Regions from separate parts of the Neobacillus solisequens genome, predicted to be linked through region 1. Evidence: riboswitches for the same ligand, from Rfam matches in the RefSeq annotation. Region 1 holds a riboswitch; each other region holds the start of a gene.
What was found. Region 1 has a riboswitch for lysine ahead of dapA (4-hydroxy-tetrahydrodipicolinate synthase). Riboswitches for the same ligand answer to the same signal wherever they lie in the genome.

Region 2: it holds a riboswitch for lysine, as region 1 does, so the genes downstream of both, ACI3K6_RS15470 (aspartate kinase) here and dapA (4-hydroxy-tetrahydrodipicolinate synthase) in region 1, are expected to answer to the same signal.
Region 3: it holds a riboswitch for lysine, as region 1 does, so the genes downstream of both, ACI3K6_RS17380 (amino acid permease) here and dapA (4-hydroxy-tetrahydrodipicolinate synthase) in region 1, are expected to answer to the same signal.

Annotation. Positions count from the first base shown of each region.
Region 1 is NZ_JBKFGJ010000020.1:24,073-34,150, reverse strand. It holds gene ACI3K6_RS18775 (DUF2087 domain-containing protein) at 107-685, shown strand; gene ACI3K6_RS18770 (MFS transporter) at 753-1,970, shown strand; gene ACI3K6_RS18765 (hypothetical protein) at 2,125-2,298, shown strand; gene dapA (4-hydroxy-tetrahydrodipicolinate synthase) at 2,337-3,224, opposite strand; lysine riboswitch at 3,350-3,530, opposite strand; gene ACI3K6_RS18755 (LLM class flavin-dependent oxidoreductase) at 3,718-4,770, shown strand; gene ACI3K6_RS18750 (Cof-type HAD-IIB family hydrolase) at 5,329-6,111, opposite strand; gene ACI3K6_RS18745 (hypothetical protein) at 6,275-6,493, opposite strand; partial or broken gene modA (molybdate ABC transporter substrate-binding protein) at 6,676-7,461, shown strand; gene trmL (tRNA (uridine(34)/cytosine(34)/5-carboxymethylaminomethyluridine(34)-2'-O)-methyltransferase TrmL) at 7,511-7,981, opposite strand; gene ACI3K6_RS18730 (multicopper oxidase family protein) at 8,150-9,889, opposite strand.
Region 2 is NZ_JBKFGJ010000014.1:195,934-206,011, reverse strand. It holds gene ACI3K6_RS15485 (electron transfer flavoprotein subunit alpha/FixB family protein) at 1-879, shown strand, start outside; gene trxA (thioredoxin) at 1,258-1,572, shown strand; gene uvrC (excinuclease ABC subunit UvrC) at 2,270-4,042, shown strand; lysine riboswitch at 4,112-4,288, shown strand; gene ACI3K6_RS15470 (aspartate kinase) at 4,406-5,623, shown strand; gene ACI3K6_RS15465 (YslB family protein) at 5,766-6,218, opposite strand; gene ACI3K6_RS15460 (succinate dehydrogenase cytochrome b558 subunit) at 6,628-7,239, shown strand; gene sdhA (succinate dehydrogenase flavoprotein subunit) at 7,296-9,047, shown strand; gene sdhB (succinate dehydrogenase iron-sulfur subunit) at 9,068-9,829, shown strand; gene ACI3K6_RS15445 (helix-turn-helix domain-containing protein) at 10,011-10,078, shown strand, end outside.
Region 3 is NZ_JBKFGJ010000018.1:157,443-167,520, forward strand. It holds gene ACI3K6_RS17380 (amino acid permease) at 1-1,273, opposite strand, end outside; lysine riboswitch at 1,455-1,646, opposite strand; gene ACI3K6_RS17385 (YitT family protein) at 1,830-2,645, shown strand; gene ACI3K6_RS17390 (winged helix-turn-helix transcriptional regulator) at 2,680-3,033, opposite strand; gene ACI3K6_RS17395 (nitroreductase family protein) at 3,164-3,796, shown strand; gene ACI3K6_RS17400 (PH domain-containing protein) at 3,838-4,452, opposite strand; gene ACI3K6_RS17405 (DMT family transporter) at 4,582-5,550, opposite strand; gene ACI3K6_RS17410 (DUF421 domain-containing protein) at 5,651-6,511, opposite strand; gene ACI3K6_RS17415 (DUF1657 domain-containing protein) at 6,530-6,736, opposite strand; gene ACI3K6_RS17420 (DUF1657 domain-containing protein) at 6,804-7,007, opposite strand; gene ACI3K6_RS17425 (YmaF family protein) at 7,161-7,499, shown strand; gene ACI3K6_RS17430 (MarR family winged helix-turn-helix transcriptional regulator) at 7,679-8,122, shown strand; gene ACI3K6_RS17435 (HlyD family secretion protein) at 8,124-8,777, shown strand; gene ACI3K6_RS17440 (DHA2 family efflux MFS transporter permease subunit) at 8,786-10,078, shown strand, end outside.

The sequences.
Region 1 (10,078 bases):
AACCTCGGAGTTTTTTTTATAGAAAAAGTAATGTCCCCCATTGTTTTAATACATAAATTAGATTATTATCTAATTAGATAGTAATCAAATAAGGAGTGATAAAATTATGCAATTAAATAAAATCGTCGAATTCCATAAAGCATTAGGTGACCTGACCAGGATTAAAATTGTCGCGTTACTCCAGCAAGGACCCTTACATGGGCAAGCCATTGCCGGAAAATTGGGACTCACTCCACCAACCATTACTCACCATATTGCCAAACTTCGTGAGGTTGGCCTGATCAGAGAAAGAAGGGATAAGAACACCATCTATTTTTCCCTTAATGAAAAAATCCTGGAAATGAGTGCTAAAGCCATTTTGTCAGTAGGAACGGGGGGGACTTCAAATATGGAAATGTCAGTTACGCCAGAAGAAAGGGAAGCGATCATCAAAAATTTCTTCACCAAGGATGGCAAGCTGAAAAACTATCCGGCCCAACGCAAGAAAAAGCTAGTGATTTTGGCACACATAGCGAACGGATTAGAATTTGGAAAAGTGTATTCAGAAAAGGAGATTAACGAATATTTAAAGCAATATCATGAGGACTATGCCACATTAAGGCGGGAACTGATCATGTGTCAATACATGTATAGAGAGAATAATGAGTATGAACTAAACCCTGTTGAGTTATGGTGGCTGCGTTAAGAAGTATTTTTTTGCAAATCTAATTAGATGTTTGTGAAATTAGATGTATATATAAGTAGGTGAGGTAATGGGCATATCTTTGTTGAAACAAGAAAAACAATACCGGAAATTATTTTTAGCCGGGGTTGTCAATGGAGTTGGTGATCGATTTAGTTCAGTAGCTGTTTTGGCGATGCTGATGCAACTAACTGGGTCGGGTTTAGCCGTTGGTGTGACTTTAGCTATCCGGCTGCTGCCATTTGTCATTTTTGCTCCGATCGGTGGTAGACTTGCTGATCGATTCTCACGAAAAGTGATTTTAGTTGCCACAGATTTAATCAGAATTGTTTTCGCCTTGGGCCTAATCTTTGTGGAGAGTGAAGCTGATCTTTGGATCGTTTATGTCAGTTCATTTTTCCTAGCTGTCGGCGAAGCCATTTATGCACCTGTAAGGAAATCTTCCATCCCGCAGTTGGTAAATAAAGAGCATTTACTAAAAATAAACAGTTTGGAGCAGGTGCTAATTGGCATTGTTTTAATCGGGGGTGCCTTCTCAGGCGGTATCGTTGCTTCTATATTTGGGGCACAAATCACATTTTGGTTAAATGCGGCCTCCTTTTTAGGAGCTGCTGCTCTCATCAGTACCATCAATTTTCCTGAACATACAGAAATAAAAGAAGAAGCGAAAGTGAATCGAGAATCTATATTTTCAATATTTAAAAAGGTAATTTTAATGTCCATTCCTGTACAAATTTTGCTATTATGTGAGATTCTTTTAGCGTCATTAAATGGCATTGATAACGTGCTAATCAGTGTATACGCAGTTAAGGAGTATCAGCTGGGGGATGTAGGTGTCGGTTTGTTCTATGGGGCGTTAGGGATTGGGCTGACTTTAAGCTTCACAGTAGCGAACCGGCTTCGGAAACATCTCCTAGCCACAGGTTTGGTTTGTTTAATGTTGGAAGGCTTTAGCCTGATATTGTTAAGTCAAACCCATTATGTCGTTTTTGCCTTCCTGCTATTCTGTGGGGCAGCCTTTATGACCGGAATAGGCAATGCTTGTTTTGATACAGTATTAATGAAGGAAATCCCCGAAGAATATCAAGGTACGATGTTTGGATTATTGGCCACTATCTCGAATCCCATCTTAGGGCTGTCCATGTTCATTTCCGGAGCAGCCTTAGAAATTCTGGCACCACGTACTATGGGGGTGATTGGCGGAATGGCCTATATGTTAGTAGCAATCGTCATGTTGATTAGCTATTTTTCAAGAGGATTTAGGAAAAAAACAGCTATCGGGGAATAAGGCCGTTATTCTAAGCGGTCTTTTTCATCATTAACCGCTGTAAACGTTTTACCATATTATAATCATACGAACTTATTGGTAAAAAGAATTATAATATGGGAAAAATCGGACAAGAATGTGAAGGGAACTCAATTTGAAAAAGAGGTGTGCAATAATGAAAGAACCTTTTGAATACCCGAACATTTTTTACAATGAAGTCATTATGTACCTAGAAACCAAATGGGACCGCCGTTTAACCGACCATGAACGGAATGTCTTGATCGAAGGGTACCGCTTTGGTCGAATGGTAGAAGCAGAAAATGAAATAAAAATTTTGTTTGCAAAATAAAAAGCACTCTTTTTTATAAAGAGTACTTTTTGAAAAATTTATGCCAAAACCTCAGATTTGGACGGCATTATAACCAGTTCAAGTGCTTGTTTTTCTGTTTCATCTAAAGGTACCAGCGGTAATCGGACCCCACCGACAGATATTCCTTTCATATTTAGGGCCGCTTTGACCGGAGTAGGGTTGGGCGCAGAAAATAGGGCTTTCATAGTAGGCAGAAGTCTGCGATGTGCAGCTGCCGCTTCTTTCACTTGGCCATTTTTAAACAGATGAATCATTTCCTGCATTTCATTGCCAATAATATGAGAAGCTACTGAAATGACACCTGCTCCACCAATGGAAAGGACTGGGAGGGTTAATCCATCATCTCCGCTGTATAAAGTAAAATCATCAGGGGTTTGGTCGATTATAGCAGCCATGGCATCTAAATTGCCGCTGGCTTCTTTTACAGCAACGATATTATTTATGTGTGATAAACGCACTACTGTTTCCACTGAAAGGTTGGTCACACTGCGACCAGGGATATTATAAAGAACCACTGGTAACGAAGTTGATTCAGCGATTGCTTTAAAGTGTTGATACAGGCCTTCTTGTGAGGGCTTATTATAGTAGGGAACAACAAGCATAACTCCGTCAAGACCGACTTCTTCAGCTTGTTTGGATAGTCTAATTGATGCATGTGTATTATTGGATCCTGTTCCAGCGATGACAGGTACTCTGCCGTTAACGACCTCCACAACAAATTTAAATAAGGTTACTTTTTCTTCCGAGGATAAAGTGGGAGATTCCCCAGTTGTTCCAGCAACTATTAATCCGTCAGTTCCATTGTCAATTAAATAATTTACTAGATTTTTTGTCGCGTCAAAATCCACCTCACCATTATCATTGAATGGTGTAACCATTGCGGTTAATACTTGGCCAAAATTCATTTTGCTCACCCTTTTTATAATTTTTTTAGAAATTAGAGGGGTAAGGCCATATCAAATTCAACGCAAAAAAGCAACAACGAGGGATCCGCTGCTGCAGTAGAAACAAAAATCATGCTCGTTCCTGTGCGTGAGATAGCCCTCCATATAGTTCCCTATATGACAGTTCAGTACTTATTCAATAGCTGAACCAGCTTCAAATACTATGAGTATCTTCGAAGCTTCGGCAAATTCCCCTTTCCACAAACCTCATCGGACCTCATAATCCTCCAATCGTGTACTAATGGTTTTTGCGCCTCTATCCTCACTTCAAAAGGTTTGAAGTAAGAAAATATATAATTTATTGTAATATAACAGAATATTCCATACATTACAAGAGGAAATACATGTTATTTTCTAAAAATGAGAGAAAAGTCACAGGCGGCTCATTTGTAATTTTTATTGGGATAATGTTAAAAATAGATAGAAGTTATTTGTGAAAAAAGGGGAATATAACGTGGAAATTGGAATTAGTACGTTTGTTGAAGCAACACCTGATCTTAAAACTGGTGAAACGATAAGTCATGCTCAAAGAATACGTGATGTGGTAGAAGAGATTGTCCTGGCTGATCAAGTTGGCTTGGATGTCTTTGGGGTAGGGGAGCATCATCGTGAAGATTTTGCAGCATCATCCCCAGCAGTGATTCTGGCTGCGGCTGCTTCTAAAACAAACCGAATTCGGTTAACAAGTGCAGTAACGGTTCTGTCATCCGATGATCCCGTTCGAGTATACCAAGATTTTGCCACTGTTGACGCGATTTCTAACGGCCGTGCAGAAATCATGGCGGGTCGAGGTTCCTTTATCGAATCATTCCCGTTATTTGGTTATAATCTGCAGGATTATGATGAGCTATTTGAAGAGAAATTGGAACTACTATTAAAAATATGCCAATCTGAGAAAGTGACTTGGCAGGGTAAACATAGACCGGCTATTAATCATTTGGGAGTCTACCCACGTCCGGTTCAGAATCCTTTGCCAGTATGGATTGGTAGTGGAGGTAATGCAGAATCTGTCGTTCGGGCAGGTGTGCTCGGTTTACCGTTAGTATTAGCGATTATTGGCGGCAGTCCGCGGCAATTTGCCCCACTGGTTCAGTTGTACAAAAGAGCCGCGACACAAGCAGGTCACGATGTTTCCAAGTTAACGGTAGCATCCCATTCACACGGATTTGTTGCCGAAAGTACAGAAATAGCTGCGGATAAGTTTTTCCCGCCTACACAATATGTGATGAATGTATTAGGGCGTGAACGTGGTTGGGGTCATTATAGCAGAGCCAGCTTTGATTCAGCCCGGAGTTTGGAGGGTGCACTGTATGTAGGGGATCCTGAAACAGTGGCGCAGAAAATCATTCATTTAAGGAAAAATGTAGGAGTCACTCGCTTTATGCTACATTGTCCTGTGGGTTCTATGCCACATGAAGACGTCATGCGGGCCATTGAGTTGTTAGGGACAGAGGTGGCCCCTCGGGTTCGGGAGGAAGTTTCTAAGTGGGAAACAAATGATAAGTAATTGGTAAGTAAGCTTTGGAGAAGGTCTATGTGAAAAAATGGGTCACAAAAGAAGGGTCTATTTGACCGAAACATCTAAAGAACGGAAAATACGGTCATATAGGAGAGGTCTATGTGACCGAAACATCGAAAGAATCGAAAAAACGGTCATATAGGAGAGGTCAATGTGACCGAAACATCGAAAGAATCGAAAAAACGGTCATATAGGAGAGGTCTATGTGACCGAAACATCGAAAGAATCGAAAAAACGGTCATATAGGAGAGGTCTATGTGACCGAAACATCGAAAGAATCGAAAAAATGGTCATATAGGAGAGGTCTATGTGACCGAAAAAACGAAAGAATTGAAAAAACGGTCATATAAGAGAGGTCTATTTGACCGAAAAATCAAAAGCACTGAAAAAACGGTCACCTAGAAGAAGTCTAAGTGACCAAAAAAGCGGAGCAATCGATAAAATGGTCACTTAGACAAAAAAACTTTTAATCCATTCTAAAAATACAATTAGACGTATTCTGTAAAAAATTACCGTAAAAATCTCCGGAATGGCCAATGGTCATTCTTAAATTAACCCAAGCCGCTCCAATCCGACTGCAACCCCATCTTCTTCAGCAGTAAGTGTAACCATATTTGCAGCACGTTTCACTTCATCTAAAGCGGAACCCATTGCAACCCCCATGCCCACAAACGAAAGCATTTCGATATCATTTAAGCCATCTCCGAACGCAACCGCTTCATCAGGGGCGATTCCGACTCGCTCTAACAGCTTAGTTATTCCAACTGACTTATTGGATTTCGACAAATTCACATCACAAGTACGAGCTTCGCCTGAAGTCCATCTTCTGAAATCCAACTCAGGAATCATTTTTTGATAGGACAATTCTTCCTCAACTTCACAATGAAGGAACAGTTGATAAATATCTTCCTCAAGCCAATATTGCTGCGACGCCAGGCCTGGCTTCCAAGGGTCATGCTGATAGGCCTCTCTGACAATGGGATGCTCCAAATCTGAAACCCTAAAGTCCTTGCCGCTTAGAAAGGTTAGGGCATGATTATAATCTCGTGTTAGTTGAAACACATTCGTTAAGATTTTATTATCTATGCTATTTTTGTAGACTTCTTGTCCCTCATGGGAGACGTATGCCCCATTAAAAAATACCATCGAGTCTGTTCCGATTTCCTCCACAATCGATTCTGAAAAATATGGAGCCCTGCCTGTTGCAATGATGACCTTCAAATTTTTATCTTTCAAACGTTGAACAGCCTGTTTAGTGGCCGAACTAATGGCTTTTCTGTGAGGAAGAATCGTTCCGTCTATATCAAAGATGACAGCCTTGTATTGCATGTAACACACTCCTACTTTACGATATTAACAAATTACTCATATTTCATATCAGTATAACATGTATTTTGAAAAAAACTAAGCTACCTGCATTTGGATAAAATATGGTTAAACAGTAATAAATAAATTAGCCCTCATGAATATTCATGAAAGGGCTAATAGTTATTTACCTTTTTTTCTTTTTAGAAAGATCTACAATTTGTTTGTTTTTATTAACAACTTCCAAAATAACCTGCACATGAATCATCTTTTCATCGATATTGTTTACACTTGAAACTTTGCCTTTCCGGCCTTTTATTGTTAGGTTATCACCCTCAGCAGGTAGGCTATTTCGTAGTTGAACCAATAAAGCATTTTTATTTTCAAAAAAATGAACAACATACATAGTCGAATCACCTATTTCATTAGGAATATATTTAAAATATATGAACAACAAGGAATTTTAGAATGGGGCATTAACAGCGGAGTCATTGAAAGAAAATACAGTCTGTGCCATTTTTCATAAACTTTTCATTCTCTTCTTATATATAATTAGAAACATAATATAAAACTGAAGGGAAAGACGTAATGAAAAAAATCGTACTAAACTGTTTAACATTTCTTTTAATGATAGCTCTTTTTGGCTGTTTAGCCACAAAAAAGAAAGAATCCAAAAAGAATGTAGAATTAATTATATAAACAGCGGCTAGTTTACAAGAAGCTTTAACTGATATAAAAGCCAAGTTTGAAAAAAACACAATCATGTAGTTGTGAATTTTAATTATGGAGCATCTGGAGCACTTCAGCAGCAAATTTCCCAAGGGGCACCAGTTGATTTGTTCTTTTCCGCGGCTGCGGACAAATTTGATCAACTCGTTAAGGATGGGCTGATTGAGAAATCAAAGGGGACGGATTTGGTAGGCAACGAATTGGTCTTAATTGTTCCAAACGATTCAAAAAAAGCATTACATCCTTCGCTGTTTTGGTAAAAACAGATAAAATCTCCATCGGAACCCCAGAGGCAGACCCGGCAGGTCAATACTCTAAACAAACATTGGAACAATTAAAACTGTGGCCATCTGTTGAAAATAAGCTGGATTATGCCAAGGAAGTACGGCAAGTTCTTACATATGTATAGACCAACAATGTCGATGCGGGCATTGTTTACAAAACGGATGCATTGATTTCTTCAAAGGTAAAAATTTGGCAACGGCAAACGAAAACACCCACTCACCAATCATTTACCCATTGGGAATTGTGAAAAGCAGCGCTCATCCAAAAGAGGCTAAACAATTTTATGACTTTCTACAATCTGGAACATCTTTGAAGATCTTAACCAAATATGGGTTTAAAGATGTAACAAATAGAACTTAAAAATACCAAACCGAGTCAATAAAAAAATCTTCCAAAAACGGAAGATTTTTTATTTTAATTTGGGATATCCTTGCTGGCGCAAAGCCTCATACACCAATATAGCCGCTGTATTCGATAGGTTCAGTGAACGAACATGGTCATTCATCGGTATTCTCAAAAAGTGATCTTTATTTTTCTCTAATAAATCTTTTGGTAAGCCAGTGGTTTCTTTTCCAAACATAAAATAATGGTCCTTTAAACCATCACTGAAATCAAAGTCTGAATGTGTTTTTTCACCAAACGTCTCAATATAGTAAAACTCACCTTGATTTTTTGAAAAAAATTCATCCAATGAGTCATAGTACGTTACGTTTACAGACTCCCAGAAATCTATACCTGCTTGTTTTAACATTTTTTCATCTGTCGAAAAACCAAGGGGCCGGATTAAATGCAGGGCCGTTTCCGTTGCGGCACAAGTAAGTGCAATATTTCCAGTATTTGCAGGAATTTCTGGTTGATATAATACAACATGTATTGCCAAGAATGGTCACCTCTGTTTTTATTTTACTCTTAAAATTATAGCATATTGGTTTACGGATATAGGAAGTGGTAGGGGTATAAAAATGAAAAGACTAGCTCGGGATTTTAAAGCTAGTCTGTCTTAATACCATTTCCTTATTAGGGAGTGGCGATGTGAATTTAATTCATCTTAAGAACTTGATTCATCTTGATCATGATTTTCACTAGATTCATAATGTTCGTTGTCATCTTGGCAGCATTGAGCAAATAAATCATCCGGACAATCCTCCAGAATCGGGTTGCACGGGTTGAAATTCGGATTGTTTAGGACTTCATACGGGCGCATCATTTCGTGATCCTCATGTTCAAGAATATGACAATGCCATGGATAGATTCCGGTAAAGGGTCCAAAACGGGCAATAATCCGAGTCACTTCTTCAGGATTGGCCCGAACGGTATCTTTCCAACCTCTTTCATTAGGATCTGGTTCACGTGCCGGACCAATAATAGTGATATTTCCATTATCATCAATCGAAATAGGTTCACGATTAAGAATCTGGAATTGAACAAGGTGCAAGTGAATGGGATGGGTGTCAGCCGTCAAGTTATACAGTTCCCATACTTCTACGGTACCGTTATACGGAGTTTCTGTAATCGGCAAATCATTCCACTCCATGCCGTTCAGTAAAAGTTTCAAACGGGCAGGAAATTCTGGATCATCCATTTCGATTAAGAAATTCTGTCTTACCGTCGCGCCATTTTGATTGAGTCTCTCCAAGCAGCTTAATGCTTGAGGAATATCACTTTTATCTGGTTCAGAGAGTTTTTTAGAAACGCGAATTTCCATAATTTGAGGAAGAAGGGGAGTATCAGAGGCACCATTAGGGAATGGTGCGGGTGCGTCATTTGTTAGGATGATTTTTTGACCTTTGTGTTTTGAAAAATCAATGATAACATCTGCTCGTTCAGCAGGAGCTAATAAAAGCCCTTCGACATTAGAAACAGTAACTGGATTCTCTAGGAAGCCGCCATCCGTTCCTATTTGGATAAAATCTTGTCCAGAACTTAGTCTTAATCGGTAAAATCGAGCATTGGAGCCATTAAGAATACGGAAACGGTATTTTCGCGGTTCGACTTCAAGAAAAGGCCATACTTTTCCATTAACTAAAGCTGTATTACCGAAAAACTCAGGAACCACAGATGGATTTGGAAGTGCTCCCACATCAAATGGTGGAGGTGGCTGCGGTGCTGGGAATAATGGTGGTGGCGGCTGTTGTGCAGGCGGTGGTTGATGGCCTGGCTGCGATGGATAGAAAAGTTCACCATTAGGATAGAAGGAACGATCTTGTATTACTAACGGTATTTCGAATTTTCTCCTGGGGAGATTTAGTTTCTTCTCATTCTCATCTCGAATAAGATAAAAGCCGGCAAGTCCTGCATAAACATTTAATCTAGTAATTCCTATGGCATGATCATGATACCAGAGTGTTGTTGGACGCTGACAATTAGGATAGAAGTAAACTTCATGCAAGAATTTGCTGCCAACACTTTTGAAGTTTCTTGTAAACCAAGCTTCGGGATACCCGTCATTTTCCGGTCTTACCCGTCCGCCATGTAAGTGCACAACCGTTCTTACAGAGGGTTCATCGGGACCCGCACCATGAAGTGTTCTATCCACTGGCAAAAGATGTTCAAACGGTAAATGGTTTTCCCATTTGACTAGAATAGGATGATTCCTGGTAACTTCGAATGTAGGACCAGGATACATGCCGTTATAACCCCAAACAGTAGTTTCGGGTAAGTCTCTGTGTAACTTTTGTGTAACTTGTTTCATCGTTACCTCATAATAGGGAATTCCGTCTCGATGACCAACAGGCTTTATTACTAATGGGAGAGGCAAAGCATCTACAAACTTGTCTAAAAACGACAATTATAAAATCCCTCCTTATTTTTTTAAGAATCAATATTGATTCTTTGAATCTGTACATTTTTTGTTAAGTTGTACTGGCAGGATATGCAATTGACAAGAGAAAGGTATGGGGTAAAAGTGCAAATAATCAGAGAAGAAGCATGCGAACATCTAAATTTTAAGTTTTGAATTTTGAAGCATTGGGCTGCT
Region 2 (10,078 bases), on a different contig from region 1:
GGAGAAGTAGTTGGTGTATTACTTGGCGATTCTGTAAGCGGTTTAGGTGCGGAATTAGTTAGATATGGTGCCGATCGTGTAGTCGTAGTGGAGGATGAAAAGTTATCACAATATACCTCAGACGGATATTCCCAAGCGCTTCTAGCTGTCATTGATCAAGAACAGCCTGAAGGTCTTGTATTTGGCCATACAGCACTTGGAAAAGATTTGTCTCCAAAAATTGCTGCCAAGCTTTCATCTGGTTTAATTTCCGATGCAACAGCTGTTGAAGTGGCAGGAGGAAACGTTGTCTTTACTCGACCAATCTATTCAGGTAAAGCGTTTGAAAAGAAAATTGTGACTGACGGGATCATTTTTGCAACCGTTCGTCCTAACAATATTGCTCCACTTGAAAAAGATGAGAGCAGAACAGGTGAAGTTTCTTCCCTTTCTGTTGAAATTAAAGATTTACGCGCCATCATTAAGGAAGTAGTAAGAAAAGCTACTGAAGGTGTTGACCTAAGTGAAGCTAAAGTTGTCGTTTCCGGTGGCCGCGGTGTGAAAAGTGAAGATGGCTTTAAGCCATTAAAAGAGCTGGCAGATGTTTTAGGTGGAGCAGTTGGCGCGTCCCGTGGTGCGTGTGATGCCGAATACTGTGATTACTCACTGCAAATTGGTCAAACGGGTAAGGTTGTAACTCCAGACTTATATATCGCTTGCGGGATCTCGGGTGCCATTCAGCATCTTGCCGGCATGTCCAATTCAAAAGTCATTGTAGCCATCAATAAGGATCCTGAAGCTAACATTTTTAAAGTAGCTGACTATGGAATCGTTGGTGACCTATTTGAAGTGGTCCCAATGTTAACGGAAGAATTCAAAAAATTAAAGGTTCATCAATAATTGATTGAACTCTAAAAAAGCGGGCGGATTTCCGTCCGCTTTTTTCATTGTCTAGCTCCAGCGCGCTAGCGGCAAGGGTCCTTCGTCTCCGCCCTCCGATAACTAAACATCGAATCCCCTCCGGCTCTACGTGTTTCCTATCTCAGTTGGAGAGACACCACAAGGAAGGCTTCGACAGCACAGGCATCGCCCGAAGGAAAAGTGTTTGCTTTTTCGAGGAGGCCAAATGCAGTAGACCTAGGTGCTTGTGCTTTTCTTATAATGTAGTTTAATTTAATGCCATTAAGGGAAAATTAGATGCGAAACATATTATTAGCGTGATTTTCTAAACAATGCTATACTTTCCGTATATTTAAGAAAGATTAGGAGGTCATATATATGGCTATTTCACATTTAACGGATCAAAACTTCGCTGCAGAAACAGGTTCTGGCTTAGTTCTTGTTGATTTCTGGGCTCCATGGTGCGGACCTTGCAAAATGATTGCACCAGTTTTAGAAGAAATCGATGCTGAAATGGGCGACAAAGTCAAAATCACAAAATTAGATGTAGATGATAACCCACAAACAGCAGCTAACTTTGGCGTAATGAGCATTCCAACTTTGTTAGTATTCAAAGATGGCGAAGTTGTTGATAAAGTAGTTGGCTTCCAACCAAAAGAAGCTTTAGCAGGTGTACTTCAAAAGCACGTCTAATCAAAGACCAAAGGCCTTAACTGGAATCTCACCGGTTAAGGTTTTTTTATTTTTATAAAGAAATATCTTTCTTTATAAGAGGATGAAGGACAGATGGAAAGGAATCGCGTTTGGGAATGTCTTTCAAAGAGTGGATGAAAGACAGATGGAAAGGAATCCTGTCTGTGAATGTCTTTCATAAAGGGGATGAAGGACAGATGGAAAGGAATCGCGTTTGGGAATGTCTTTCAAAGAGTGGATGAAAGACAGATGGAAAGGAATCCTGTCTGTGAATGTCTTTCATAGAGGGATGAAAGACAGATGGAAAGGAATCCTGTCTGGGAATGTCTTTCAAAGAGTGGATGAAAGACAGATGGAAAGGAATCCTGTCTGGGAATGTCTTTCATAAAGGGGATGAAAGACAGATGGAAAGGAATCCTGTCTGTGAATGTCTTTCATAAAGGGGATGAACGACAGATGGAAAGGAATCCTGTTTGGGAATGTCTTTCATAAAAGGGATGAAGGACAAATGGAAAGGAATCGCGTTTGGAATGTCTTTCATGAAGTGATGAAAGAGAGAACGGTTAAGCAAACCGTGGAAGATATAATCTATACATAAGGTATTTTTTCTTAATAGCAAACACTCCCACTTCCTTTTATTATCGGTTTGTTTTAAAATTTTAAGGAACCATGTAAAAGAGGAAGAGGAGTGGCCGGTATGAATGAAACAATAAAGCAAAAGCTTGCACTGCTGCCTGATCAGCCGGGCTGCTACTTAATGAAGGACCGGCAGGGGACCATTATCTATGTGGGAAAGGCCAAAATTCTAAAAAATCGTGTGCGCTCTTATTTTACCGGGTCTCATGATGGAAAGACCCTAAGGCTGGTAAATGAGATCGAAGACTTTGAGTATATTGTGACCTCATCCAATATTGAAGCTTTACTTCTAGAGTTAAATCTGATCAAAAAATATGATCCAAAATATAATGTAATGCTTAAGGATGACAAAAGCTATCCGTTCATCAAGCTGACAGCGGAGCGCCATCCTAAACTAATTATCACCAGAAAAGTGAAAAAGGATAAAGGTAAATACTTTGGACCGTATCCGAACGTTGGCGCTGCTAACGAAACGAAAAAGCTATTAGACCGTATTTATCCATTGCGGAAATGCTCCACACTACCGGATAGGGTATGCCTATACTACCATTTGGGACAGTGTCTGGCACCATGTGTGAACGAAGTGTCAGAGAACCAATATAAGGAAATGACCGATGAAATTACCCGTTTTTTAAATGGCGGTTATAAGGAAATTAAAAAAGAGCTAACGGTGAAAATGACAGCAGCCTCTGAAGAATTGGATTTTGAAAGGGCCAAAGAGTATCGAGATAAAATTAGCCATATCGAAACGATCATGGAGAAGCAAAAAATTACCATGACTGATTTTACGGATCGCGATGTGTTTGGCTATGCCGTAGATAAGGGTTGGATGTGTGTTCAGGTTTTCTTTGTCCGGCAGGGAAAGCTGATCGAAAGAGACGTATCGATGTTTCCGATTTATAATGAACCGGAAGATGAAATCTTAACGTTCCTTGGTCAATTTTACCAACAATCCAACCATTTCAAACCAAAGGAGATCTTCGTTCAGGATGAAGTGGATCTTGCCATGGCCGAACAGCTTTTGGCAGTTAAACTTCTAAAGCCGCAGCGTGGGCAAAAAAAGGATTTGGTCAAAATGGCCATTAAAAATGCGAAAATTGCCTTGGCGGAAAAGTTCTCGCTGATTGAACGTGATGAAGAAAGAACCATTAAAGCTGTTGAAAACCTTGGTGAGTTTCTCGGTATTTATACTCCACATCGAATTGAGTCATTTGATAACTCGAATATTCAAGGGACTGACCCCGTGTCAGCGATGGTTGTGTTTATTGATGGCAAAGCGAATAAACGAGAATATCGCAAATACAAAATCAAGTCTGTTAAAGGACCTGATGATTATGAATCAATGCGGGAAGTAACGCGGAGAAGATACTCCCGTGTCCTAAAGGAAGATTTACCACTTCCAGATTTAATCATTATTGACGGAGGAAAAGGACATGTGGAAGCCGTGAGGGATGTCCTTGAAAATGAACTAGGTCTGGATATTCCTTTAGCAGGGCTTGTTAAGGATGACAAGCACAGAACCTCTCAGCTTTTGTATGGAGACCCTCTAGAAATTGTTCCATTGGGGCGCAACAGTCAGGAATTTTATTTGCTGCAAAGAATCCAAGACGAAGTACACCGTTTTGCGATTACCTTTCACCGCCAAATTCGTGGAAAAAGTTCATTCCAATCATTGTTGGACGAAATCCCAGGAATTGGTGAAAAACGGAAGAAATTATTGCTAAAACACTTTGGTTCAGTGAAAAAAATGAAAGAAGCCGCCCTTGAGGACTTTACATCTATTGGCATACCGCCAAATGTTGCTGATGAGCTAATGAAAAAACTGCAATCATAAGGATTGTCAGAAAAATTATGCTATGCTATAATTAGAAAAATTTCATTTACTATCACTTTTACGTGTTAAAGTGAAGGTAGAGGTGCGAACTTCAATAGTAAAGACTCTGAGAGGGATGAGCCTCAGTGAAGGGTCTTGAAAGGGGATGTTCGCCGAAGCAGGAAAGCCTCATTGCTTTCTTAGCTGGTCCTGTATTGAATAAATACCGGATTGTCAAGACGCATGTCTTGGAGAGCTATCTTTCATTGTGTGCACAAGATTTTTTTATTTGTGTTTAAAAAGCAATGGGATACCCTCCTATTGCTTTTTTTATTTTTTTATTGGGAATATTTATAAATAGGATTGTTGAAAGAAGGGGAAAACATGGGGTTAATTGTTCAAAAGTTTGGCGGTACTTCTGTTGGAAGTATTGAAAGAATATTAAATGTAGCACAATGTGTTAAAGAAGAAACTGAAAGAGGGAACCAAGTGGTCGTTGTTGTCTCGGCAATGGGAAAAACGACAGACCAACTTGTAAATATGGCCAAGGAACTCTCCTCTCAGCCAAATAAGCGTGAAATGGATATGCTCCTCACTACAGGAGAACAAGTAACGATTTCTTTACTATCAATTGCCCTAAACCAAAAAGGGCTTGCAGCTGTTTCCTTTACCGGCTGGCAGGCTGGAATCATCACTGAACCGATTCATGGAAATGCGAGAATTTCCAAAATCCATACAGAGGCCATCAGCAAACAATTAAATGCTGGAAAAGTTGTCATTGTGGCGGGATTCCAAGGCGTAACAGAAGATGGACAAATTACGACATTGGGACGCGGTGGCTCTGATACAACCGCTGTCGCTCTTGCAGCTGCATTAAAAGCAGATAAATGTGATATTTATACGGATGTTACCGGTGTGTTTACTACCGATCCGAGGTATGTAAAAAGTGCTCGAAAATTGCTCTCGGTTTCTTATGATGAGATGCTCGAGCTTGCAAATTTAGGTGCTGGTGTATTGCATCCGCGGGCAGTTGAGTTCGCCAAGAATTATCAGGTGCGGTTAGAAGTCCGTTCTAGTATGGAAAAAGAAGAAGGTACAGTGATTGAGGAGGAAGCAACAATGGAGCAAAATTTAGTAGTACGTGGAGTGGCATTTGAGGCCGACATTACGAAAGTAACGGTTTTAGGCTTGACGAATTCTTTAAACAGTCTCTCAACTATTTTTACTACCTTAGCCCAAAATCATATTAATGTAGATATTATTATCCAAAGTACAACAGAAACAGGAGCTGCCAACCTCTCCTTTTCTATCCAAACGAATGACTGGATAGAAACCTTAAATGTTCTTGAAAACAATAAAGAAAGTTTAGGGTATGGGCAGTTGGATGCAGAGAACAAGTTGGCAAAGGTATCCATTGTTGGCTCAGGTATGATCTCCAACCCAGGTGTTGCGGCCAAAATGTTTGATGTCCTTGCAAATCAAGGAATCCCGGTGAAAATGGTTAGTACCTCAGAAATTAAAGTTTCTGCCGTTGTGGAAGAAAAATACATGCATAAAGCAGTTGAAGCGCTCCATTCTGCATTTGAATTAGGAGATCAGTAATTTCTAAAAAAAGAAAATGGTGACAGGCACCAAGGTACCTGTCACCATTCATTAGCTGATGGAAAAGTTAAACATCATATTAGGAATATATGCAATTACTTCTAAAAAACTCGCTAATCACCGAGTTTTTTTATGTTGTCATTTAAATCAGATCTTTCAAATCCCATTTAACCGTGAAGCGAACTTTGTTTGATTTTTTGACAGGATGTTCGTATGTTTCGGAGATCATTCCTTTTTGTTGTTCGAACTGTTGAGCCAAGAAGCCGGCTTCTAATTGATAGAAGTGTTCTGATTTTGATTTTACCCGAGATACAAGGAGCGGGCTGGCCAGTTCTAGTTCCATTTCATTTTTTGACTCATTTTTGATCATGAGAGTGCCCCATGAAGCTTTTTCAAAAAAATCAATAAGTTCTTCCATATTTTCCAATGGATATTTACGGGCGAGGCGTTTTCCGGCCCAATACAATATTTCGGGAGTATCTTTACCAAAAATCTCAGGTAGAAGCACTTCCCTTATAAGTTCATATCCAAAAACAGACATGGACCTCGGTTCCGCCGTGTTGCCAATTTGATCAGTAACTATGCTTTCTTTCACAAGTTTCCCCTCTTTCTATTATTCTATTATATACAAAATCGACGAATTTTCATTACCGAAATCGGAAGAAGTTATAGGGTAGGATTTGTTATCTTAATATAACACCACTTGTTTATTGTCATAATTATCATTACCAAAATAGTGGAATTGTCACCCGTAAGATATTGGAAATTAAACGAATGAAATAAAGCGCTTTCATTTTTCGACATAACTAATAGCGCTATAAATCATCATACATTTATAATATCAATATATTTAAAAAATTTTATATTTAACTAGTTTTTATGTATCCGTTTCCTTGACGCTATTTGTCGTTGGGAGTAAAATGAACATGTCACATAATTGTCACACTGATAGTGGGAAAAATGTAAGATTCAAACTTTTTTTAAAAACAAAAGGGGGTAATTCAATGGCGGCGAATCGCGAGTTTTTTTATCGGAGATTGCATTCACTGCTTGGGGTCATTCCGATTGGGATTTTCCTTTTACAGCACTTAACTGTCAATCATTTTGCAACTGGGGGAGCAGAATCATTTAACAAAGCTGCAGATTTTATGGGGAATCTTCCATTCCGTTATGTCCTGGAAACGTTTGTTATTTTTTTACCAATTTTATTTCACGCAATTTATGGCCTTTATATTGCTTTTACGGCTAAAAACAATGTTAGCAGATTTGGAACTTTTAGAAACTGGATGTTCTTAATCCAACGTATTACAGGGGTTATTACTCTCATATTTATTGCATGGCACGTATGGGAAACTCGTTTGGCATATGCGATTTATGGAACAGAAGTTAATTTCCAAATGATGCAGGATATCTTATCTTCACCAATCATGTTTGCTTTTTATGTAATCGGAATTATTTCAGCTATTTTCCACTTTTCTAATGGTTTATGGTCTTTCTTGGTTACATGGGGCATTGCTCAAACACCGCGCTCTCAAAAAATTATTACATATGTCACGATGATAATTTTCTTAGCGCTTTCTTTTGTAGGAGTTCAAACATTAGTTGCTTTTGTTTAATAGATTTAAAACGAAAACGGAAAAATATGGATTTTGGATTGAAGGAGTGAGTCACGATGAGTAAGGGAAAGGTGATCGTAGTCGGCGGCGGATTAGCTGGCTTGATGGCAACTGTGAAAGTTGCGGAACATGAAACACCGGTGGAATTATTTTCTCTAGTTCCAGTTAAACGCTCTCACTCTGTTTGTGCCCAAGGTGGTATTAATGGAGCAGTAAATACTAAAGGTGAAGGGGATTCACCGTGGATCCACTTTGATGATACGATTTATGGCGGAGACTTCTTGGCAAATCAGCCTCCTGTAAAAGCAATGACAGAAGCGGCTCCAGGAATTATCCATTTATTTGACCGGATGGGTGTTATGTTTAACCGTACGCCTGAAGGATTGCTAGACTTCCGTCGTTTTGGTGGAACACAGCACCATCGTACTGCATTTGCTGGGGCAACAACTGGACAGCAATTATTATATGCGCTGGACGAGCAGGTTCGCCGTCATGAAGTGGCAGGCTTGGTTACGAAGTACGAAGGCTGGGAGTTTCTGGGGGTAGTTACTGATGATGAAGGAACTTGCCGCGGAATCGTAGCTCAGGATTTAAAAACAATGGAGATTCGTTCATTTGTTGCTGATGCTGTGATCATGGCAACCGGAGGCCCAGGAATTATATTTGGTAAATCTACTAACTCTGTTATTAACACGGGTTCGGCAGCTTCCATAGTCTATCAACAGGGTGCTTACTATGCGAACGGTGAAATGATTCAAATCCATCCTACAGCTATCCCTGGAGATGACAAGCTTCGTCTCATGAGTGAATCGGCACGTGGTGAAGGCGGTCGTGTTTGGACATACAAAGACGGAAAACCTTGGTATTTCCTTGAGGAAAAATATCCAGCTTACGGAAACCTAGTACCACGTGATATTGCAACACGTGAGATTTTCTCTGTTTGTGTCGATAGTAAGCTTGGAATCAATGGAGAAAACATGGTTTATTTAGATCTATCTCATAAAGATCCACATGAGTTAGATGTTAAATTAGGCGGTATCATCGAAATTTATGAAAAGTTCGTTGGCGATGATCCGCGTAAAGTTCCAATGAAGATTTTCCCTGCTGTTCACTATTCGATGGGCGGCTTATGGGTTGATTATGATCAAATGACAAATATTCCTGGTCTGTTTGCTGCTGGTGAATGTGATTATTCACAGCACGGTGCAAATCGTTTAGGCGCGAACTCATTATTATCTGCCATTTATGGCGGTATGGTTGCAGGGCCAAACGCTGTTAGATATATTGGCGGCCTTGAAAAGAGCTCTGATGCAGTTTCTTCAACCGTATTTGATCGCCATGTTAAAGAGCAGGAAGAAAAATGGAATGGCATTATGTCATTGGATGGTACTGAAAATGCATATGTTCTTCACAAAGAGCTTGGTGAATGGATGACTGATAATGTAACAGTTGTTCGTTACAATGATCGTCTCTTAAAAACGGATGCAAAGATTCAAGAATTACTAGAACGCTATAAGAAAATCAATATTAATGATACAGCGAAATGGAGCAACCAGGGGGCAGCGTTCACACGTCAATTACAAAACATGCTTCAATTGGCTCGTGTTATTACGCTTGGTGCTTACAACCGCAATGAAAGCCGTGGTGCTCATTACAAACCGGAATTCCCTGAACGTAATGATGAGGAATTCATGAAAACAACAATGGCTAAATTTGTTGATGCGCAGACTGCTCCAGCTTTCCATTATGAAGATATAGACGTATCTTTGCTTCAACCAAGGAAGCGGGATTACACTAAAAAGCACTAATAGGAAGGGGAGTAGGAAAAATGGCTGAAAATAAAACTATTAAATTTATTATTACTCGTCAGGATACTCCAGACGCTGCCCCTTATGAGGAGACGTTTGAGGTTCCGTATCGTCCAAATATGAACGTGATTTCTGCTTTAATGGAAATCCGTAAAAATCCAGTAACTGTTGACGGAAAAGAAACAACCCCGATTACTTGGGATATGAACTGTCTGGAAGAAGTATGTGGCGCCTGCTCAATGGTCATCAATGGCAAACCGCGTCAATCTTGTTCCGCTCTAGTTGACCAATTGGAGCAGCCAATTCGCCTGCAGCCAATGAGTACGTTCCCGGTTATCCGTGACCTTCAGATTGACCGTAGCAGAATGTTCGATTCTTTGAAAAAGGTTAAAGCATGGATTCCAATTGATGGAACCTATGATCTTGGACCTGGACCAAGAATGGCTGAAAATAAGCGCCAATGGGCTTACGAATTATCGAAATGTATGACTTGTGGAGTTTGCTTAGAGGCATGTCCTAATGTCAACAGCAAATCAAACTTCATGGGACCATTTGTTTTTGGACAAGTTCGTTTGTTCAATGCCCATCCAACTGGCTCTATGAATAAGGCAGAACGTTTAAATGCCTTTATGGAAGACGGCGGTCTTCAAGGCTGTGGTAATTCACAAAACTGTGTTCAAGCATGTCCAAAAGGAATACCACTTACCACTTCCATTGCAGCCATTAATCGTGATGCGACCTTCCAGTCATTCCGAAACTTTTTCGGCAGTGACCATGATTGATTGTAACAACAAAAACCTTCTTTTCTATAATGAAAAGAGGGTTTTTTTATATGATGAAATAAAAACATGATCCTTTCAATAATTACAGTCACTACCTGCAACATGTTCACATATGATATGGTGACTAAATATATACCCACCCCCGGTTCATAACTGGCGAAGGCAAGGAGGGTTACAGTACTTGAAGGAGAATGATTATACTCACAAGCCATTACTCACCAAACGGGAAAGAGAAGTATTCGAGCTGTT
Region 3 (10,078 bases), on a different contig from region 1:
ATGGGAATAACTTTGCTCTAAATGGTAACTCATTTAAATCTCTTCCTTGGGCCACATATGCTCTTCTAAAACGATAATGGCAAATCGCGATTCCAAGCCAAGCGATAAACCCTGACATCCCGGAAGCATTTAATAACCAGACATAAACTGTACCATCACCGAAAAATGAGGCAAGAAACGCTAATGTTCCTACTAAAGTTGTGGCAATTAATGCATTGATAGGAACACCATTTTTATTTAATTTTGCTAAAAATTTTGGAGCTTTTCCTTCGCGAGCCAAATCCCATAGCATTCTTGTAGATGCGTACATCCCTGAATTACCCGCGGATAATACGGCAGTTAAGATAACGGCATTCATAACAGATGCTGCAAATGCGATTCCTGCCTTTTGAAATACAAGGGTAAACGGGCTTACCGATACATCACCATTGGCCAAATTTTCGTTAGTATATGGAATAAGAAGACCGATGACCAAAATAGCTAATACATAGAATAATAAAATGCGCCAAAATACTGATTTAACGGCACGAGGAATGGCCTTTTTGGGATCATCCGTTTCACCAGCAGCAACCCCAAGAAGTTCAGTGCCTTGGAAGGAGAAACCTGCCGCCATAAATATACCAAGCATGGTCATAAAACCGCCGTGGAAGGGTGCATCACCAATCGTTAGATTCTTGAACCCTACTGCGTGGTCACCCAGGATTCCAAAAATCATTAAAGTACCGGCAATGATAAAAATGATGACTGTAACGACCTTAATTAATGAGAACCAATATTCTGCTTCGCCAAAGCCTTTAACAGAAAGATAATTTAACAAGAACATAATCACCAAAAAGATACTGCTCCACAATAAAGAAGGTGTATGTGGAAACCAGAATTTCATTATCATGGTTACAGCTGAAAGCTCAGCGGCAATTGTGATAGCCCAGTTATACCAGTAGTTCCACCCAAGTGCAAAACCTAATGATGGATCAACAAATTTTGTTGCATACGTGCTAAAGCTCCCAGCAACCGGCATATAAGCGCCCATTTCTGCCAAGCTCTGCATTAAAAAGTAAACCATGACACCTATTACGAGATATGAAAGAATTGCGCCACCAGGACCAGCACTATGAATGGCACCGCCACTGGCAAGAAATAGACCAGTACCAATGGTCCCACCTAATGAAATCATGGTAAGGTGACGTGATTTTAAGCTTCTTCTTAATTGCTCTGATTCATTGTTAGAAACCTGGACTTCTGAATAATCCCTGTTTTGTGCAGCAGATTGCATAAAAATAACTCCTTTAAAAATAGGCTATTCAGAAATAAATTCTGAATGCAATAGAGAACTGCGTCTCATGTTCCACCCAATTGGGTTTGCCATTTGGCGAGTTTCTTTAGAAGGAGTTTGGAATAGAAAAATGCCAACGAAGCAGATTCGATGGCATTATCATTACCCCGCATCATACCTTCCGAAAGATAGCTCAACACACTTAGCTGGTAAAACTAAAGTGTGACAGTTCTGTTCCTGTTTGGAGACAGCCCCAGCATGCTATAACAGAGATTAAAGCACACTTCGGCAGCTTTTCCTTTCAAACGGAGTCTCTAACGTCTCTTGCATTTCTTCCGTTTTACTAATAAAAACCGCGACCTCTACCCCATCGGTTTGATGAGGATTTATCTATAAAGTTAATATACTACTAAAGTATAAATATTATAGTGAAAATGTCAATAGAAAAAATTTCTTGGAATTGAATATTATTGGAAAAAATAAATAAATTTACAGACGATATAAAAATCGTTATTATTTGTAGAAAGAAATGATTAGCGGTGGGGGAAATTATATCATGAAATGGTTAGGATTAATTGTCGGCTCTCTTATTGTTGGGGTAGGGTTCAATCTCTTTTTAATTCCGCACCATATCTTGAGCGGTGGGTTAAGCGGGATCTCCATGATTTTTGGGATGATAACACCTGTAAACACAGGTCTGATTAATTTTCTATTAAATCTTCCCTTATTAATCCTGGGATATAAGATGCTCGGAAAAAAATTTATGGTTAATTCAGTACTATCAGTTATTATTATTTCACTAGCACTTTATCTGATCCCGGTAGTTCCTATTGCAAAAGATACCATATTATCTTCCATTTTTGGAGGAGCAGTAACCGGGCTAGGTGTAGGTTTAGTGTTCCGGTGTTCGGGTTCAACTGGTGGTTTCGATATTATCGGAATGATCGTTGCAAGAAAAATGGATTTTCCAATTGGTGTTTTACTTTCAGGAATGAATGCAGTGGTCATCATGATAAGTGGATTTTTATTTAATTGGGATTCAGCCCTGAATACACTCGTGTCCATTTATGTAACCGGAAAAGTAGTTGATGCCATCTACACGGATCATGCCAAGTTAACGATTATGATTATTACTGAAAAAGGGCAAGAACTGCGAGAGCATTTGTTGACCAATCTATATCGTGGTTTGACCATCATGGATGGCACAGGCGGGTATACCAATTCGAAACGGAACATATTGATAACGGTCATTTCCAGATACGAACTGAACGAAGTAAAACAATTAATCACGGAAATTGATACAACAGCTTTTGTTAATATCACTGAAACCATTGAGGTGATGGGACTATTTCATCGCCCCAACCTAAAATAATGAGGAGCTTGCACAATTTGTGCAGGCTTTTTTGTTACATTTTTTTGCGGATTTTCACCCATTTCATAAGTGCCTCGATCACTTCTTCCAATTGTTTACCTGCCTCTGTTAATTCGTACTCCACTTTTTTGGGAGATTGATTAATCATTTTCTTCACGATTAATCCTTCCTTTTCCAAATCACGTAACCGTTCGGTTAACAGCCTGTCGGAAATTCCGTGTATCTCGGAAATAATTTCATTATATCTTTTCGGTCCTCTTAGCAAAGTATAAATAATAATACCTGTCCATCGCTTGCCGATAAACTCAATAGAATTATGGAAATTTGTGCAGAAATGCGGAATTTCTTTCTTATTATCGTTATTTTGACAATTGTTTATTTCATTCATTTTAAAATACCTCATTTAGACTTTTCTATTAGTATCATAACACAAACTTTTCACTTGACGATACATACTTACTTTTAGTAAGCTAAATTCATACTTACTTTTAGTAAGCTAAAAGAATGGAGGAACAGTTATGAAAACAACTTTAACAAAAAGTTTATCAGAGGTAATGAAAGAACGTCATTCAATAAGAAAATATGATCCTAATTTTAAAATTCCACAAGAGGAAATAAAGGATATTTTAAAAGAAGCGACTACAGCACCATCATCCAGCAATCTTCAACCATGGCGATTTATTGTAATTGAGGATCAAGAAACAAAAAAAGAGTTAAGAGCCATTTCAAATAACCAGGAACAAGTAGAAACGGCATCAGCCGTTATAGCTGTACTCGGAGATAAAGAGATGTTCAAGAGTATTGAGCAAGTTTATCGCAGTGCACATGAAGCAGGGTTTATGGATGAAGCCAATATGAATCGTTTAATTCAAAGCGCCAATAGTACGTATCCATATGCACCAGAAGAGATTCGTAAACATATTGCAACATTCGATGCTGGCCTTATTTCCATGCAAATTATGTTGATTGCAAAGGATAGAGGCTATGATACAGTGCCAATGGGTGGATTTGACAAAGGTAAATTTGCAGAAAAATTTAATGTGTCTGATCGATATTTTCCAATTGTGTTAATTCCAATCGGCAAGGCAGCTGCATCTCCATTTAATACCACCAGATTACCATTGGATGATGTTTTAATCGAGTATATTTAAACATAAAAATAACCCCGGTTCATCCGGGGTTATCTAAAACTTTAATTATTGATATATTTTTCAAACACAAAACCGAAATCTTTTACACAATATTGTTTTTTACTGTTTTCGAGCCATTGAAACGCTGCTTGGTTTACTAATTGAAATTGCTCTACAAGGTTATTGTTTTGGCTGGAAACCCGGCCCAAGGTTGTAGAAGCAATATCGAGACTTTGTTTGGCAAATTGAAGTGAAATATCATTTTCATGGGTAATCTCGGAAATTTTGATCAGAGCTTTATATAAATCCTTCACTTCTTCGATATGTTTTTTATGAACATCAATGGAGAAAGATTGTGAGCCAATTTTAAATTTGATTTCAACGTCTAGGTCAACCGTACCCGCTGTTTCAAGATGGACATCCGCTATTTTGTTTTTCGCATAGCTATAACGGTAGAGCATTCTTTTTTTACTGGTAGCACTTGTTCCATCAAGATGAATCAATGCATTATTAGTAAAACAATATTCATCTGATTTGGATTTAATCAAAAAATAAATTTTTTCGTGATCCTCATGCATGACATAATCGTCTGCATCCACCTTATCATAGTCAGTAGGTTTAATCACTGTCCCAACATCGCTTAATCCTAATAAATCTGCTGCTACTTTACCAAACATTATTTTAGAACCTCACTTTGTATTAAACTTTCCATCAATATGTGTACGATCGAACGAGGTTTTGGTTTCAAAAATCTCCTATTTCGAACGACAAGTTACTTTATGCTTTGAAAAAAAGGGTTATGACTGTTAAGCGCTAATTTTGTTACCAGTCGGCTGTTCCTTTTTATGGGAAACATAACTATGGAGGATCATTCCAGCCATAACGATCAAAATTCCAAACCAAGAGACATGTGACGGAGGAGTAGAGTGCAGCAAGAGTAGTTCCCCAATTAAGGCAAATAACACCTCCATAGATTGAGTAGCTTCTACGGCAGCCAATTGCTGCATGTTTCCTCTAACCAGGTCAGTTGCCTGGAAAAAGAGCACAGTTGCAATGACACCAGAGGATACAGCGACAATCCCTGATTGAAGAGTCTGTCCAAGCTCCGGAAGTCCGACTGTAAAATAACCGTAAACTGAAAGAATAACCCAAAAGGGCATGCTGGCAAGGGTCATTCCCAATACACGCTGAAATACATCTAATCTTCCTTTACAAAGGTCCATCATTTTACGATTCCCTAATGGATAGGAGAATGATGCAATGACAACAGGTAAAACCCCCAATAATAATGTTCCTAAAGATAACTGATCTGCCTGTTGCAGCTGCATGAGAATAATACCAAGCAGTATAATAAGCGACATCGCCATACCCTTGAGAGGAATTTTCCCTTTTCTAAGAATGGTTTCATTTTCGGTGTTGATAACTTCATAAAAAAGAGGTGCTAATAAGGAACCAGAAATGATTGTCATTTGCCATGTAGCTGCAATCAACCAACCCGGTGCATAGGAAGCGGAGAAACATAGTGGAGCATAAAATAAACCGAAGCCAACCGTACTCCACATAACCCACAATAAGGGATGCTTTTTCATCTCAATAAATAATGGTTTAAGATTTTTCCTTCCCGAAACAATCAGGAATAGAAAGGGGACCATAAAAAAATATCTTAAAGTTGCACTCCAAATCCAACTGCCGCCGGCAAGGTCCATCGCTCTGTTAAGGACAAAGGTGAAAGCAAAAAAGAACGCGGCTAAAATCCCTAATAAGATGGGCCTCATGGTCATTCTCCTTTCATTTCGATACCCTAAATTATAGCAGAATTCTGAATTATGTGAATAAAAAAATCCTAATCGAACGAATCGATAAGGATTTAGTCTGCTATCCATTAAGAAAAGGTTTTAATTTATCAATTGATTCCTGTAATAAGGCTGCATTTTTCTTATACATGGCTTTCGATTTTTCACAATTGGTGGAAAGGCAGTAAAGCTCTAAATCAGCTTGAACTTTTTTTAATGAAGCCATCAACAATGGTCTTTGCTGCGGTTGAGGGACTTTTATTTTATCATCGTAAAGATCAACGGTTAATTCGCCATAGGAATTAAGTTCCCCAATGAAAACATTGTCTAAAGTAACCCCCATTTTTTCTAGTTCTGCATATAACCATCCTCTGCTTTTCCCGGTCCATCTTAATGCCTCATCCACAATACTTCCGTCCATAATAATCGTTTGTGGAGATTCTTCATTGGGAAGCTTCAATCCAATATCTTTGGGTGTTAATGGCTGATAATCCTTTTTAAGCATTGCACTTAAATTTCCCCTTGGTTCTAAGACAGCATATTCAACATCGGCAATTCGAAAAATACTTTTTTGCCTCAAGAGGGCTGAAATTTCATCAATCGTATACTTTTCTTTTTTGAGGTTATCTTCAAGAATTTTTCCATCCTTAATGACAACCGTACCTCTGCCTTCCGCAAAATCTCGGAATTTTTTAGAATGGATGGATATGTAATTTACTAAAAATGTGACTAGCCCAAACATGAAAATGGCTATTGCTCCGTGATAGGCGTTGCTTTCTAGACCAGTAACCACTTCTCCGGCAATACTTCCAATTGTGATCCCTGCTACATATTCAAAAAAAGATAACTCGGAGATTTGCTTTTTACCGAGAATTTTTGTTGTTACAAACAAGAGAAGTAAGAAAATAAGGGATCGAGATATGATAAAAACCCATCCTGGCATCTATGTTCACCTCAACATTTACGATCCTTGGTATTGCGGTTCTTGACGTTCCAATTCATATACCCGGTATTGCAGGTCTTTTTTAATGTTCCCAACCGTTAACATCGTTTCATGAAAAACAGTTTTCGCCTCATCTTCTAAAGAATTTAAGGCAAGCATCGATAATTGCGCTTCAATACTTTTTATAGTGGCAAGCGTTTGTTTTACATTAGAAGCTACAGTCATGGGCTCCTCCCTATAAGGTCAATGTACAGCAAAAAGGGGTTGGCGAAAAATGCCAACCTATCCTTACTTATTGGTTATATTGTGGTTCTTCACTCGTGATTTCTTGAAGTCGAGGTTCAATTCCATCAATAATCGTTTGGGTTTGTTGGGCTGCATTTTGATATAACTGTTTTGCATTTTTATTTTCTGTTTGTAAGGCAAAAGTTTCAAAAGCAGCTTGTGCACTTTTAAGTCCTGCTAAAGTTTGTTTAACCTGAGTTCCTACAGTCATTTAAAAACCTTCTTTCGTATAATTAGTGGTACAAAAATAGTATGCGAAGCAATTTTTTTGTTATGTATCATAACTATTTATTAATAATGGAATGTTTCGCCATTTGACATGCATATAAATGAAGAAGAGATTAATCATGTGAGGTGGATTGTTTTGAGTAAAATCGGAAAAGACGATTTCGTTTCAGGATTTGTTCCACACCATAACCATGGTTCAGTTGATTATACCGGATTGAGTGGTGGACATGTTCACCAGTGTTTAGATGTTACTTCACCCCCAATACCTACTCAAGACGGGGGACATATTCATTACACAGAGGGATATGTTTTGTTTGAAGATGGTCATACGCATCATTACCGTGCCTATTCTGGGCCGGCAATCCCGGTGGGAAATGGGATGCATGTACATTACTATGATTTTCAAACCTCTGAGAATGATGGACACAGCCATCATGTTAAAGGCGTGGACCAACCAGCTCCTGGATCAAAATAATTAATTATAAAAGGGTCTTTTCCACTTGTGGAAGAGGCCTTTTTCTGTTTTATAAGGATTGCAGAGATTTTTGTTGACATAATAAAAATAGTACAATTATAATTCAGTTTGTATAAAAACATTTCGTATACGAAATGTTTGTCTAGTAAATATTTGGACACTAAAAAAAGGAGGAGAAAATGATTCAACTAAATAATGAACTTTTGGACTCATTTGCGGAGATCAATCGGGCGATTTATAGGCTTATCAAAAAAGATGCCGACCGTGCAGGAATCACAGTAGTTCAGTTAAAAGCGTTATATTTTATTTCCTTACATCAGGAAGTGGGGCTAGGGGAGTTAGCTGATAAACTGAAGCTGACAAACAGTACGGTGAGCGGGGTCATTGATCGCTTAGTTCAGCAGGAGTTGGTTGAAAGGTTGGTTCCTCCGGAAAATCGCCGTTCGGTATCCATTAAGTTAACAGATAAGGGAGAAGCTATATTAAAAGAACTTTTTTCAAATCATTCTATTTTAGTCAACAGAATAAAACAGGTTATGGACCTGCCCAAGGAAGAAATCAATCACTTATTGCGTTTGCACAAATTAATTTTATCCGTGTTAATCACTGAGGAGGAAAAGTGAAATGAAGATAGGGAAATTAATCATTATTAATATCATCATTTTAGTGATTTTAGTAGGGGGCGGTTTTGCTGCGTATTCCTATTACAACACCAAAACAAATTATATTTCCACTGACAATGCTCAAATTGCCGGGCAACAAGTAACCATTGCAGCCCCTGCCAGCGGAAAATTAATGAAATGGGAAGGAAAAGTGGGAGATTCGTTTGGAAAAGATCAACAAATTGGAAGTATCTTTTCAACAAGCACAGGAGTAAATGGAGTGGAAGTACCGATTAATCTTCCAACTGACGGAACTATTGTACAAAGTAATGCTGTCAAAGATTCTTTTGTAGCAGCAGGAACCCCATTGGCTCAAGTATATGATTTGAAAAGTCTATGGGTAACAGCAAATATTGAAGAAACAAATATCGATGATATTGCAGTGGATCAGGATGTAGATATTTATGTTGATGCCTTTCCAAACACTACTTTAAAAGGGAAAGTAGAAACGATAGGTTTAGCCACATCCGGAACTTTTTCATTACTGCCTTCTTCTAACAGCACAGGAAACTATACAAAAGTTACTCAAGTAATTCCTGTAAAAATCTCAATTGATGATGACAAAGGACTTCAAATTGTTCCAGGTATGAATGTAACCGTGAGAATTCATAAGTAGGTGATAAAATGTCAACGTATATCACGGTTTATGTCGTATTAAGCGTATTGCTGATATTGCTGATCAACCTTCAATTAATGAAAAGAGGGAAGAAAAGATCCAAAAAGCAAAAAAGCTCTTTTGAAGCCACCCAAGCTGAGCATTTAAGGGTGAAACTGGATGAAGCACAAAATGAATTTCCTAAAAGACCTGAGGTAAAAAGAAATGTGGAGGAAGATGTTACCCCGAAACGGACGGAAAAGCCGATAGAAACGTCGAGAGTAGAAGATGCTAAAGAGAGTACTGGAAAAGGGAAAGTGTTGGCTGCATTAATGCTTGGGGCGTTTGTTGCGATATTAAATCAAACCTTGCTGAATGTAGCAATCCCACATATCATGACAGATCTTAACGTATCAGCATCAACCGTTCAATGGCTTTCCACTGGGTACATGCTGGTAAATGGAATTTTCATCCCAGTTACGGCCTTTTTAATTGATAAATTTGGCACGAGGAAGTTGTTTCTTACATCCATTTTCTTGTTTACATTTGGTTCTGTCATCTGTTCATTATCAACCAATTTCAGTTTTTTAATGACGGGTCGTCTTATCCAGGCATCTGGTGCGGGAATTATCATGCCTTTATTAATGACTGTTTTCTTTACGATTTTTCCACCTGAAAAACGCGGAACGGCAATGGGGATTATGGGAGTTGTCATGCTCTTTGCACCGGCGATTGGCCCAACATTGTCCGGATGGCTGATTGAGCATTATTCATGGAGATTATTATTCGATATTGTCATTCCGATTGGAATTATTGATTTAATTCTCAGTTATCTGTGGGTGAAGGATGTAACGGAAAAAACAAATCCCAAATTTGATTTTCCGGGTTTACTTTTCTCTACAGTAGGTTTTGGCTTTCTTTTATACGGATTTAGTGAAGCTGGCAGTGATGGATGGTCAAGTACAACAGTAGTTGTTTCATTGTTAATTGGGATTATTTCTTTAGTCGCCTTTACGATTCGTGAGTTAACAACAGATAAGCCAATGCTGGATTTACGTGTTTTCAAATATGATATATTTTCTTTAACAACCGTTATTAGTATGATTATTAATATGGCAATGTTTGGAGCAATGATTTTATTACCAATCTATCTGCAAAATATTCGTGGGTTTACAGCACTTGATTCTGGTCTCCTGTTGCTTCCGGGTGCAATCGTTATGGGGATCATGACCCCGATTGCCGGGGCGTTATTCGATAAGATTGGAGCAAGATGGCTAGCCGTTATTGGACTGCTTATCACAATTGTAACAACTTGGGAATTC